2 linked regions of the Kineococcus sp. NBC_00420 genome follow. Each later gene encodes a partner of the first gene's protein in a complex. Links are inferred from orthologs where the notes say so. Each region holds a gene or a part of one and is shown in the gene's direction. Other genes may lie near its edges.

Evidence for each region.
Region 2: the proteins of hisH (region 1) and hisF are in contact, whole or in part, in a crystal structure (PDB 6RU0), measured with the Thermotoga maritima proteins. The link is inferred for Kineococcus sp. NBC_00420 from one-to-one orthologs. Residues at the interface, in WP_004080484.1 of Thermotoga maritima: Asn15, Arg18, Arg22, Arg117, Leu118, Pro119, His120, Met121, Gly122, Trp123, Asn124, Asn134, Gly135, Tyr136, Tyr138, Val140, Tyr158, Glu180, Lys181, Ser182, Ser183, Lys184, Ile185; in WP_004080486.1 of Thermotoga maritima: Met1, Leu2, Ala3, Arg5, Ser40, Glu41, Asp45, Glu46, Ala70, Glu71, Ile73, Asp74, Ile75, Pro76, Phe77, Asp98, Lys99, Ser122, Gln123, Glu161, Thr195, Leu196, Asn247, Arg249, Glu251.

Annotation. Positions count from the first base shown.
Region 1 is NZ_CP107930.1:4,893,203-4,899,496, forward strand. What follows is about bases 1,621-4,620. They hold hisH (imidazole glycerol phosphate synthase subunit HisH), read left to right. Parts: upstream 1,621-2,799; coding sequence 2,800-3,441; downstream 3,442-4,620. Other genes in these bases: OG218_RS23910 (histidinol-phosphate transaminase), read left to right, coding at 1,621-2,207; hisB (imidazoleglycerol-phosphate dehydratase HisB), read left to right, coding at 2,204-2,803; OG218_RS23925 (hypothetical protein), read left to right, coding at 3,469-4,017; priA (bifunctional 1-(5-phosphoribosyl)-5-((5-phosphoribosylamino)methylideneamino)imidazole-4-carboxamide isomerase/phosphoribosylanthranilate isomerase PriA), read left to right, coding at 4,029-4,620. Also shown: OG218_RS23905 (Gfo/Idh/MocA family protein), read left to right, coding at 1-957; more of OG218_RS23910, read left to right, coding at 1,071-1,620; more of priA, read left to right, coding at 4,621-4,784; OG218_RS23935 (SseB family protein), read left to right, coding at 4,904-5,539; OG218_RS23940 (DoxX family protein), read right to left, coding at 5,591-6,196; OG218_RS23945 (MFS transporter), read left to right, coding at 6,282-6,294. UniProt on the Escherichia coli protein: IGPS catalyzes the conversion of PRFAR and glutamine to IGP, AICAR and glutamate. The HisH subunit catalyzes the hydrolysis of glutamine to glutamate and ammonia as part of the synthesis of IGP and AICAR.
Region 2 is NZ_CP107930.1:5,134,029-5,140,052, forward strand. The notes cover bases 1,000-3,729. They hold hisF (imidazole glycerol phosphate synthase subunit HisF), read left to right. Parts: upstream 1,000-1,842; coding sequence 1,843-2,616; downstream 2,617-3,729. Other genes in these bases: OG218_RS25100 (GNAT family N-acetyltransferase), read right to left, coding at 1,000-1,790; OG218_RS25110 (TIGR03085 family metal-binding protein), read right to left, coding at 2,613-3,266; hisI (phosphoribosyl-AMP cyclohydrolase), read left to right, coding at 3,265-3,684; OG218_RS25120 (Trp biosynthesis-associated membrane protein), read left to right, coding at 3,681-3,729. In the rest of the region: OG218_RS25095 (hypothetical protein), read right to left, coding at 1-540; more of OG218_RS25100, read right to left, coding at 522-999; more of OG218_RS25120, read left to right, coding at 3,730-4,277; OG218_RS25125 (HGxxPAAW family protein), read left to right, coding at 4,372-4,677; indole-3-glycerol phosphate synthase TrpC, read left to right, coding at 4,745-5,569; trpB (tryptophan synthase subunit beta), read left to right, coding at 5,599-6,024.

The DNA of each region.
Region 1 (6,294 bases):
ACCCGCGCCCACGTGAAGGGCTACCGCGCGCACGCCGAGAAGATCGTCGTGACCGCGGTCGCCGACGTCGTCGAGGAGGCCGCCACCACCCGCGCCGCGGAACTGTCCGCCCAGCCCTACACCGACTACCGCGAGATGCTCGCGAGCGCCGACATCGACGCCGTCGACATCTGCCTCCCGCACCACCTGCACGCCGACGCGATCGTCGCCGCGGCCGAGGCCGGCAAGCACGTCCTGTGCGAGAAGCCGCTGTGCCTCACCGTGGAGGAGGCGAAGCGGGTGGCCGAGGCGATCCGCGCCAACCAGATCACGTTGATGTGCGCGCACAACCAGCTGTTCTTCCCCTCCGTCGCGAAGGCGAAGGAACTCCTGGACGCAGGGACCCTCGGCACGGTCTACGAGGTGCGCACGACCGACAGCTTCCACAACGACTTCGACCCCTCCAACATGGGGTGGCGCGCCTCGGCCAAGACCAGCGGTGGCGGCGAGCTCATCGACACCGGCTACCACCCGACGTACCTGCTGCTGCACCTGGCCAACGCCCAGCCGGTCGAGGCCACCGCGTTCCTCTCGACGCACCGGCTGAAGTTCATGGAGGGCGAGGACTCCGCCCAGGTGCTGGTCCGCTTCGAGAACGGCGTCGTCGGCCAGATGGTCACCAGCTGGGCCTACGACCCGGCCCCCGGCACCGAGAAGTTCTCCGTCGTCGGCGAGCTCGGCTCCCTCACGGGTACTTCGAACTCCGTCACCTACCGGCTGCGCTCGGGCGAGGAGGAGACCTTCGAGTTCGCCGAGGTCGACGCGTTCGTCACCGAGATCGGTGACTTCGCCGACTGCCTGCGCGAGGGCCGGCGCCCCATCCACACCGAGGTCGAGGGCATCGCCGTGCTCGGCGTCCTGCTCGCGGCCTACGAGGGCGCCCGCACCGGCACCATCGCCAAGGTCATGACGATCTGACCCCTCCGATCCGCGATCTCGCTGGGACTCCCGGCAGGATCGCGGGTCGTCGGTGGGTGTGCGCCGCCGACGGGGGCGACGACCTGCCCTCCCGGTCTGGGAGACTGGCGCGCGTGACCGACACGACCGACCGCACCAGCCGGGCGACCACCCTGGCCGACCTCCCGCTGCGCGAGGACCTCCGCGGCGAGCACCCCTACGGTGCGCCGCAGCTGGACGTGCCGGTCGTGCTCAACGTCAACGAGAACCCCTACCCGGTCGCGCCGGAGATCGTCGCCGACATCGCGGCGGCCGTCGCGCAGGCCGCCTCGGGGCTGAACCGCTACCCGGACCGCGAGTTCCTCGACCTGCGCGCCGACCTCGCCGCGTTCCTGCGGACGGAGTCGGGCGCGGAGCTGGAACCCGAGCAGGTCTGGGCCGCGAACGGTTCCAACGAGGTGATGCTGCACGTCCTGCAGGCCTTCGGCGGTCCGGGCCGGCGCGCGCTGAGCTTCGCGCCGACGTACTCGATGTACCCCGAGTACGCGCGCGACACCCAGACCACCTGGGTCGTGGGGCAGCGCACGGACGCCTTCACCGTCGACGTCGAGCACGCGCGGGCGATGGTCCGGGAACACCGCCCCTCCGTCGTGCTGCTCGCCAGTCCGAACAACCCGACGGGTACGGCGTTGCCGCTGTCGACGATCGAGGCCGTGCTCGAGGAGTGCTCCCGCTTGTCCCAGGGTGCCGTCGTCGTCGTGGACGAGGCCTACGGCGAGTTCCGCCGCGCCGGTACCCCGAGCGCGCTGGACCTGTTGCCCCGCCACGGGAACCTCGCCGTGAGCCGGACGATGAGCAAGGCGTTCTCCCTGGCGGGGGCTCGCGTCGGGTACCTCGCGTCCTCGGTCGCGTTCGTCGACGCGCTTCGGATCGTCCGGTTGCCCTACCACCTCTCGGCGATCACCCAGGCCACGGCGCGCGCGGCGCTCAAGCACTCGCAGCGGTTGCTGTCGACGGTGGACGAGCTCCGGGAGCGCCGGGACGAAACCGTCCAGTGGTTGCGCGACAGCGGTTTCGACGTCGCCGACTCGGACGCGAACTTCGTCCTGTTCGGTCGCTTCGAGGACCGGCACGCGGTCTGGCAGGGTCTGCTGGAGCGCGGGGTCCTCATCCGCGAGACCGGCCCCGCCGGCTGGCTGCGGGTCAGCATCGGCACGGCCGACGAGATGCAGCAGTTCCGAACCGCCCTCCAGGAAGTGGTGTCCCAGTGAGCCGCACGGCCCGCATCGAACGCAGCACCAGCGAGTCCAGCGTGCTGGTCGAACTCGACCTCGACGGCAGCGGCAGGACGGAGATCGCCACCACGGTGCCGTTCTTCGACCACATGCTCACCGCCCTGGGCAAGCACTCGCTGATGGACCTCACCGTGGTGGCCAAGGGCGACACCCACATCGACGTCCACCACACCGTCGAGGACACCGCCATCGTGCTGGGGCAGGCGTTCCGGCAGGCGCTGGGGGACAAGGCCGGCATCCGCCGCTTCGCCGACGCCACGGTGCCCCTCGACGAGGCGCTCGCCCACGTCGTCGTCGACGTCTCCGGCCGCCCGTACTGCGTGCACACCGGGGAACCCGAGGGGCAGGAGTACCACCTCATCGGCGGGCACTTCACGGGGTCCCTGACCCGGCACGTGCTGGAGAGCTTCGCGTTCCACGCCCAGATCTGCCTGCACGTCCGCGTCCTCGCCGGTCGCGACCCGCACCACGTCGTCGAGGCCCAGTTCAAGGCCCTGGCCCGCGCGCTGCGCTACGCCGTCGAACCCGATCCCCGGGTCCAGGGCGTCCCGTCGACGAAGGGCGCCCTGTGACGCAGAAGGTCGTCGTCCTCGACTACGGGTTCGGCAACGTCCGCTCCGCCGTCCGGGCGCTGGAACGGGTCGGTGCCGACGTCGAACTGACCTCCGACCGGAAGGCGGCGTTGGAGGCCGACGGCCTCCTCGTCCCCGGCGTCGGCGCGTTCGCGGCCGTGAACCAGGGGTTGCAGGCCATCGGTGGTGACTCCATCGTCGACCGCCGCCTCGCCGGTGGCCGCCCGGTGCTGGGGATCTGCGTCGGTCTGCAGGTCATGTTCGAGACCTCCACCGAACCCGGCGAAGGAGTCCCCGACGGTCTGGGCCAGTGGCCCGGCACCGTCGAACGGCTCCCCGCCGACGTGGTGCCGCACATGGGCTGGAGCACCGTGGAACCCCCGGCGGGTTCCCGGCTCTTCGCGGGCGTCGAGGACGAGCGGTTCTACTTCGTGCACTCCTACGCCGTGCAGCGCTTCGAGATGCTCGACACCACGGCGGGGCGGGTTCCGCTGCCGCAGATCACCTGGGCCGAGCACGGCGCGCGGTTCGTCGCCGCGGTCGAGAACGGTGCCCTGACCGCCACGCAGTTCCACCCGGAGAAGTCCGGGGACGCCGGCGCGCAACTGCTGCGCAACTGGGTGGACTCCCTGACCTGAGGTCGTCCCCCGACCTGCGCTGGCGGCATGCGCACCCGCACCGTCACCACCCCCGACGGGGTGGTCTGGACGGTGCACGTGCGCTTCCTGCCGCGCTGGCGGTTCCTGTCCCGACGCATCGCCCGCCGGCGGTGGCGCCGCAGGTCTCCCGACCTGGACGTCAGCGGCCTGGGCGACCTCGTGCCGGACGGCGCTGCACAGGGAGGTTCGGGGAACTCCGGTGGCCTGGACCTCGACGGGTTCGACGAGGGCGTGGCCATCGTGCTGGTCGTCGTGGGGCTCGTACTGGCCGTCCTGCTGTGCTGGCTGCTGGTGATCCCCCTGCTGCTGCTCGTGGTGGACGTCGTCGTGGTCGTGGCGCTCCTCGTCGCGGGTGTGCTGGCCCGGGTCGTCCTGCGTCGACCCTGGGAGATCGTGGCGGGGCACCCCGGCGGCGAGCGGGCCGTCGTCACCACCGTGCTCGGGTGGCGGGCCGCGCTGCGCCGGCGCGACGTCGTGGCGGGCCGGCTGGCCAAGGGGGCCCCGGTGGACGCGGCCACCGCCGTCCGCGTTCCCCGCACGCCGAGCGCCTCGTAGACTCGCCCTCCGTGACCAGCGAGAACACCCTCCCCTCCAGTGCCCGGCTGGAACTCCTGCCCGCCGTCGACGTCGCCGACGGTCAGGCCGTCCGCCTCGTGCAGGGGGAGGCGGGCAGCGAGACCTTCTACGGCGCGCCGCTCGACGCCGCGTTCGCGTGGCAGCAGGCCGGCGCCGAGTGGGTCCACCTGGTCGACCTGGACGCCGCCTTCGGGCGCGGCTCGAACCGGGAACTCCTCGCCGAGGTCGTCGGCCGTCTCGACGTCGCCGTCGAACTCTCCGGAGGCATCCGCGACGACGCCTCCCTCGAGGCCGCGCTGGCCACCGGCTGCCGACGGGTCAACCTGGGCACCGCGGCGCTGGAGAACCCCGACTGGACCCGCGCCGCCATCGCCCGCCACGGGGACCGGATCGCCGTCGGTCTCGACGTCCGGGGCACGACGCTGGCCGCCCGCGGGTGGACCCGCGAAGGCGGTGACCTGTGGGAGGTCCTCGAGCGCCTCGACGCCGACGGCTGCGCCCGCTACGTGCTGACCGACGTCACCAAGGACGGGACGTTGCGCGGTCCGAACGTCGAGCTCCTGCGCGAGTTCTGCGGCCGGACGCAGGCCCCCGTCGTCGCCTCCGGGGGCGTCTCGAGCCTCGAAGACCTGCGGGTGCTGCGCGACCTCGTCGGCCTCGGCGTCGAGGGGGCCATCGTCGGCAAGGCGCTCTACGCCGGAAACTTCACCCTGCCTCAGGCGCTCGACGTGGCGGGTCGGCCCTGAGCGCACCGCCGGACCCCGGCGCCACGGACTCCGCGGGAGTCCCGTGGGCGGGACGGACCCTGCAGCCCAACGCCTTCGCCACCGACGACGGCCGTCGCGCCCCGGCCCTGGCCGCCGCGCTGGCGGCCTGGTCCGCACGGGGCGAGGACCCGTCGGCCCGGGTGCGCGCCGAACGCGACGTGGTCGCCGCGCTGTCCGGGAGCCGGGTCTTCGCCCCCGTCGTCGCCCAGCTCGGGGAACTCGACGCCCACGGTGGGGACAAGAGCGCGGACATGGCGCTGGCGTTGCTGACCCAGCCCGACGGCCGCCGCGGGCTGCCGCTGTTCACCGACCTCACGGCCCTGACGACCTGGCGTGCCGACGCGCGTCCGGTGCCGGTGCCCGCCGAGCAGGCCGCGTTGTCGGGGGTCCAGGAGGAGTGCGACGTGCTCGTCCTCGACCCGGCGGGTCCGGTCCGCTTCGTGGTGCGCCGCAGCGCGTTCTGGGCGCTGGCCCGGGGTTCGGCGTGGGTTCCGGCGCCGTTGGACCCCGAGGTCGGGGCGGCGGTCGCCGAGGCGGTGCGGGGTCTGGACGCGGTCCGCGCGACCCGCTGCGAACCCGGTGCCGGCGCGGAGCTGCGGGTCGTCCTCGGGGTCCGGCCCGGGCTCGGCCGGGACGCCCTCGACGAGCTCCTGCACGTCGTGGGGGAGCGGCTCGCGACCGGCGTCGTCGCCGACCGCGCGGAGTCCGTGGAGTTCCAGGTCCTCCCCGCCTGAGACCGCCCGAAGCGGTGGTCCCGTCGCACGCGACGGGACCACCGCGGGGGCTCAAGAGGCGACGGGCGTCCCGGGGCCGTCGGCGGGGGCGTCGGCCGCCTCCTGCGCCTGGGCGTCCGCGGCGACGGTGGCCTGGCGCGCCTTGATGGTGCTGTAGGCGCCGACACCGGCCGCCCCCAGGGCCAGGACGGTCGTCCACCCCTTGTTGAAGGCGTGACCCGAGGCCCCGTCGACGCTGAACCGGCCGGGCCCGCCCACGGCCAGCGCGACGGAGGCCAGCCCGAGCACCGCCGGGTACTCGAAGCCGCCGGAGGTGGCGAAGAACCCGTTGGGCTTGTGCACGAAGACCGCTGCGGCCATCGCGGCCGCCGCGGCGGCGCCGCCGACGGGGGTGGCCAGGCCGAGCGCGAGCAGCGCTCCGCCACCGGCCTCGGACGCGCCGGCCAGGACGGCGTTGCGCTTGCCGGGGCGGAAGCCCATGGCGTGCATGGCGCCCGCGGTACCTTCGATGCCGCCGCCGCCGAACGCGCCGAACAGCTTCTGGGCGCCGTGGGCGACCAGCGTGCCGCCGATTCCGAGTCGCAGGGCCAGCAGGCCGAGGTCGTTCGATGCCACGAGGGGTCCTCCAGGTTCTTGCCGGTTCAAGGTCGTGGCCATTCGACCACCGCCCGGTCGGACGGGCGACGGCGGGTGCGGTGGAACCGTCGGGACCGGGTCGTGACCGGCTGGCACAGTGCAGGACGTGTCTTCCGCTC
Region 2 (6,024 bases), 240 kb from region 1 along the record:
GACGACGTCGGCACGGAACGGCTCGTGCGAGAACAGCTCCGCCTCCTGAGCGGCCCACGCGTCCCAGTGCGCCTCGAACGTCGCCCCGTCCCGGGTCAGGGCCCGGTCGCGTCGGACGTCGGGGGCGGCCTCCAGGCGGACCAGCAGGTCCACGGGCCGTGCGCAGCCCGACCCGACCCCCTCGACCACGACGGTCCCCGCCCGGGGGAGGACGACCTCGCGGGTGTAGGCGGCCGCGGCCCAGTCCCAGACCGGGTGGCTCGTCGACGCGCCGGAACGCAGACCGTCGAGGACCCGGCCCAGGAGCCGCACCGACGCCGCGAGACCGGACCACCCCGGGTAGAGGTCGTCCATGTGCACCACGACCGCCCCGACGCGGGCCGCGAGGACGTCGGCGAGGTCGGTCTTGCCCGACCCGGACCGGCCGTCGACCGCCACCACCACCGGACCGGCGGGTGGGACCGGCGTCGCCGCCAGCAGCGCGACCAGGTCGTCGACGACGTCGGTGGTCGAGCGGGCGGTCAGAACCACGTGGGGCACCAGGGGGCCTCGGGCGTCGCGAACAGCGTCTGCAGGGCGAACGCGTCCGCGGCCGAGCAGTCGAGGCGTCCCGCGCGGTGCAACGCCACCGCCGAGGTCCCGCCGAGCACGAGCGAGGACAGCTCCCCGACCCCCAGCACGACGTCGGGCGCCGCGTCGGTGGTGGTGATCTCGGCGCAGACCCACCCGTCGGCCCCGCAGCGCTGCGGGGCGACGTGCAGGGAGACCGTCGCGTCGGCCAGCCCCAGCGGGTCCACGACCTTCAGCACCAGCGTCCCGCAGCCCAGGTAGCGTCGCGCCGCCAGCGCACCCGGGACGTCGAGGACGCGCAGCCACGCGAAGTCGTCCACCGGACCGGTCTGCACCGCACGGGGATCGAGGAGCAGGTGCGGCAGCAGTTCGTCCACGGGCCGGTCCTTGGCCCGGGTGGTGCGCACCAGGTCGATCGAGGTCACGAACTCCCAGAGCGCGCGGTACGCGGCGGGCGTCGTCGCCGTCAGGTCCAGGACCGTCGTCGTGCCGGTGACGACGCGCCCCACCGACTCGTCCCGCAGCTCGTAGACGACGTAGCCGTCGGCGGTCCCGCCCTCGTCGCGGTGCAGCACCGCGTGACCGTGGGTCCCGATCCAGCGCCCCTCGCCCCGGCGGTTCGCGGCCTCCCAGAAGGCGGCGTCGCGGTGCAGGCCGCCCGGGCGGGACCGCCGCGCCGCGTCGTGGACCAGGGCCGGCTCGTCGAGCGCTCCGGTGAGGAACTCCAGCGACCCGCTCGCCGCCGGGGCGTCGTCGCGGAAGCGCACCCGGGTGTTGTCGATGGCCAGGCTGGTCGCCCGGGTCGCGGCCCCGAACCCGAACCGGCCGTAGATCGGGGCCTCCGCCGCGATGAGCGTCGCGAAGGCGTGGCCGGCGAGCCGGGCGCGCTCGAGGTCCGCGGTGAGCATCCGCGTCAGCAGCCCCCGCCGGCGGTGGGTCGCGAGGACGGTCGCCGTGGAGACCGCGTCGACGCTCACCGGACCGGCGCCCGGCATCGTCAGCTCGGAGTCGAAGGTCCGCAGCGTCGCGACCACCCGCTCGCCGTCGCGGACGGCGGTGAGGCGGTGCGCGGCGATGGCCTTCGACCGCTCGTCGAGGTCGGCCTCGGTGGGGGCGGCCTCGAGGAAGGCCGCACGGCTCGAGGTGTACCAGGCGCGCAGGGCGTCCCGGTCGCCCGGGTCGACCGAGCTCAGTGGAAGGGTCTCCTCGAGCACGCTCATGCCCGCCACCGTAGCGGTCGGGCCCCGACGCGGCCCCGTCTAGTCTGGCCCCGTGAGCGTCGCCGTCCGTGTCATCCCCTGCCTCGACGTCGACGCCGGCCGCGTCGTCAAGGGCGTCAACTTCGCCGACCTGCGGGACGCCGGTGACCCCGTCGAACTCGCGCGGCGCTACGACGCCGAGGGCGCCGACGAGCTGACGTTCCTCGACGTCACCGCATCCTCCGGCTCGCGGGAGACCACCTACGACGTCGTGCGCCGCACCGCGGAGCAGGTCTTCATCCCCCTCACCGTCGGTGGCGGTGTCCGCAGCGTCGCCGACGTCGAGAAGCTGCTGCGCGCCGGCGCGGACAAGGTCGGCGTGAACACCGCGGCCATCGCGCGGCCCGAACTCATCGCCGAGATCGCCGACCGCTTCGGCGCGCAGGTCCTCGTGCTCTCCGTCGACGCCCGCCGGACCCTGCCCGGCGAACCCACCACCGCGTCCGGTTTCGAGGTCACCACCCACGGTGGCCGACGGGGGACCGGCCTCGACGCCGTCGAGTGGGCCGCCCGAGCCGCCGAGCTCGGCGCCGGGGAGATCCTGCTGAACTCCATGGACGCCGACGGCACCAAGGCCGGCTTCGACCTCGAGATGCTCGGCCAGGTCCGCGCCCGGGTCAGCGTCCCCCTCGTCGCCAGCGGCGGCGCCGGGGCCGTCGAGCACTTCCCGCCGGCCGTCGCCGCGGGCGCCGACGCCGTCCTCGCCGCCAGCGTCTTCCACTTCGGCCAGCTCACCGTCGGCGAGGTCAAGGACGCGCTGCGGGCCAGCGGGTCCGCCGTCCGCTAGCCCGGGAAGGCCTTGCGGAAGCGCTGCACCGCAGCGGGAGTGCCGTCGACCTCGACCTTCGCCCGACTGCGCCGACCGAACGCGTGCAGCACCAGCTCCGCCGGCTCACCCGTCAACGAGACGGCCTCGTCACCGGAGCGGACGACGGCGCGCGGACCGCCGGGGGTGACCAGCACGACCCCGACCCCGGCACGGCGGTAGGCGACGCGACCCATCACCCTCACCGTGCGCCACAGCGTCGCCGTCTGCCCCCGGGGGAGCTCGCGCGGGGCCCAGTCGTCCTGGGCCCGCAGGATGTCCTCGTGGTGGACGAAGAACTCCGAGGTGTTGGCCAGGCTGTCCAGCGCCTGCAGCTTCAGCGGCCCGTGCGGGCCGTTGCGCACCCGCTCCACCAGCTCCTCGAAGGGCTGGGCGCCCAGTTCCGCCAGCACCCGCTCGCGCCGCGGGCGCAACGGGCCCACAGCCTCGCCCAGCACCACGTCCGGCCGGTTGTCACGCACCGCCAGGTGCACCAGCAGGTCGCGCACGTCCCAGCCCGCGCAGAGCGTCGGCGCGTCGGGACCGACCCGCGAGGCGCTGTCGCACAGCGCGTCACGCTCCCGCCGGGCGTCGGTGCGGTGGCTGCTGCGGGGGGCCTGCGCCGTCGTCATGGCCAGATCGTGCCACCCGGGGCGGAGCGCGCCACGCGCGGGCGGTGAGACCATCGTCCCCGTGTCGTCCCTCGATCTCGATCCCCACGTCGCCGAGCGGCTCAAGCGCAACGAGGCCGGACTGGTCTGCGCCGTCGTGCAGCAGCACGACACCCGGGAGGTGCTGATGGTCGCCTGGATGGACGACGAGGCGCTCGCGAGCACGCTGGCCACCGGCCGGGCCACCTACTTCTCCCGCAGCCGCCAGCAGTTGTGGCGCAAGGGCGACACGTCCGGGCACGTCCAGTGGGTCAAGAAGGTCTCGCTGGACTGCGACGGCGACGCCCTCCTCGTCGAGGTCGACCAGGTCGGGGCCGCCTGCCACACCGGCGACCGCACGTGCTTCGACGCCGTGACGCTGCCCCTCCTGCCGGCGTGAACGCCGGACGCGAACGCGGTCTGCTGCTGCTCGCCGGGATCGCGGGGGCCGTCGTCGGCCTCGGGGCCGGTGCGCCGACGTGGGTGAGCGGGGCCGTGGAGACCGCGACCGGTGCGAGCGCCGTGCTCGTCAACGGTCGCGACGCCGCCCCCGTCGCCACCGCGCTGAGCCTGGTCAGCCTCGCCGCCGTGGTGGCCTCGACGCTGGGGCGCCGGGTGGCGCGGCTCGTGGCCGCGGTGGTCCTCGTCCTCGGCGGGGCCGGGACGGTCGTGGCCAGCCTGGCCGTCACCTCGGACCCGTCCGCGGCGTTGACCGCACCCGCCCGGGCCGCCAGCGGGACGACCGGGGTCCGTCTCCAGGGCGATCCGTCGGTGCGGCCCTGGCCCGTGGTCTCCGCCGTGGGTGGGGTGCTGGTGCTCGTCGGCGGGGCGGGTGTGCTGGTGCGGACGCGGCGCTGGAACGCCGCCGCGCCGTCCGTCGGCTCCACCCGCCACGAACGCGACGCCACCCGCGCCGCGGTCACCCTGGCCCCCCACGAGGACCCCGCCGCGGCCTGGGACTCCCTGAGCCAGGGCGAGGACCCCACCCGCTGAACCCGCCTGTCCGTCCGACCCACCGCGGCGGGCGCCCGGGCCGGGGGAGTGGGTACGGTGTGCGTAGTACACCCCTCTTCCCCAGGAGCCCACCGTGAGCAGCCAGCAGAGCCCGTCGAACAGCCACGGGGCGAACGACTCGACCACCCGCGGGGCGACCGACGTCGTCGACGAGCACGGTCACGGCCACAGCGTCGCGGCCTGGGCCGGTGTCGCGGTGTGCCTCGTCGGGTTCCTCATCCTCTGCCTCGCGATCGTCTTCCCCAGCCTGACGTGGGGGATCATCGGCGGTGTCGTCATCGTGGCCTCCCTGGCCGTCGCGGGGGGGCTGGCCAAGGCCGGCTACGGCGTCAAGAAGGCCGACGGCACCCCCGTCGGCGTCGGCCGCGCCCAGCACTGAGGACGTGCTGACCGGACGGGGTCAGGACGGTGTCGGGCGTGTCGGTGAGCGGGGATACCCTCGTGCTGTGACTGTCCTCGACGACATCCTGGCCGGCGTCCGCGAGGACCTGGCCGCCCGCAAGGCGCTGACCACCCTCGACGAGCTGAAGGACCGCGCCCACCGTCAGGTCGCGGCCAAGGACGCTCGTGCGCTCCTCAGGCCGCGTGACGTGGAGCAGCGCGGGGTGAAGGTCATCGCCGAGGTGAAGCGCAAGAGCCCCTCCAAGGGCGCCCTCGCCACCATCCCGGACCCGGCCGCCCTCGCCGCGCAGTACGAGCTCGGCGGCGCCACCGTCATCTCCGTCCTCACCGAGCAGCGCCGCTTCGGCGGCAGCCTCGACGACCTCCGTGCGGTGCGCCTCGCCGTGGACGTCCCGGTGCTGCGCAAGGACTTCGTCGTGGATTCGTACCAACTGTGGGAGGCCCGCGCCTGGGGAGCCGACGTCGTGCTCCTCATCGTGGCCGCCCTCGAACAGGAAGCTCTCGTGTCCCTCATCGAACGCACCCAGTCCCTGGGCATGACCGCGCTGGTGGAGGTGCACACGGCCGAGGAGGTCGCGCGCGCCCTCGACGCCGACGCGAAGGTCATCGGTGTCAACAACCGCAACCTCAAGACCCTCCAGGTCGACAACGCCACCTTCGCCGACCTCGCTCCGCTCATCCCCGACCACGTCGTCAAGATCGCCGAGTCGGGCGTGTCCGGTCCCCGCGACGTCGTCGAGTTCGCCCGTGCGGGCGCGGACGCCGTCCTGGTCGGAGAGACCCTGGTCAAGGGCGCGGACCCCCGTCGCGCGGTCGCCGACCTCGTCGCCGCCGGCGCGCACCCCTCCATCCAGGCGGTGCGCCCGTGAGCGCCTCCGCCGAGGTCAACGAGACACCCCTGACCACCTCCGCTCGCAGCTTCAGCCAGGAACGCGGCCCGTACTTCGGGGACTTCGGTGGCCGCTTCGTCCCGGAGGCGCTGGTCGCAGCGCTCGACGAGATCGAGGCCGCCCACAACGCGGCCATGGCCGACGAGGGCTTCCTCGCCGAGCTCGCCGAACTGCACCGCAGCTACTCCGGCCGTCCCAGCATCATCACCGAGGTCCCGCGCTTCGCGGCCCACGCCGGTGGGGCGCGGCTCATCCTCAAGCGCGAGGACCTGAACCACACCGGTTCGCACAAGATCAACAACGTGCTGGGTCAGGCGCTGCTCACCAAGCGGATGGGCAAGAAGCGGATCATCGCGGAGACCGGGGCCGGCCAGCACGGTGTCGCCACCGCCACCGCCGCGGCCCTGATGGGTCTCGAGTGCGTCGTCTACATG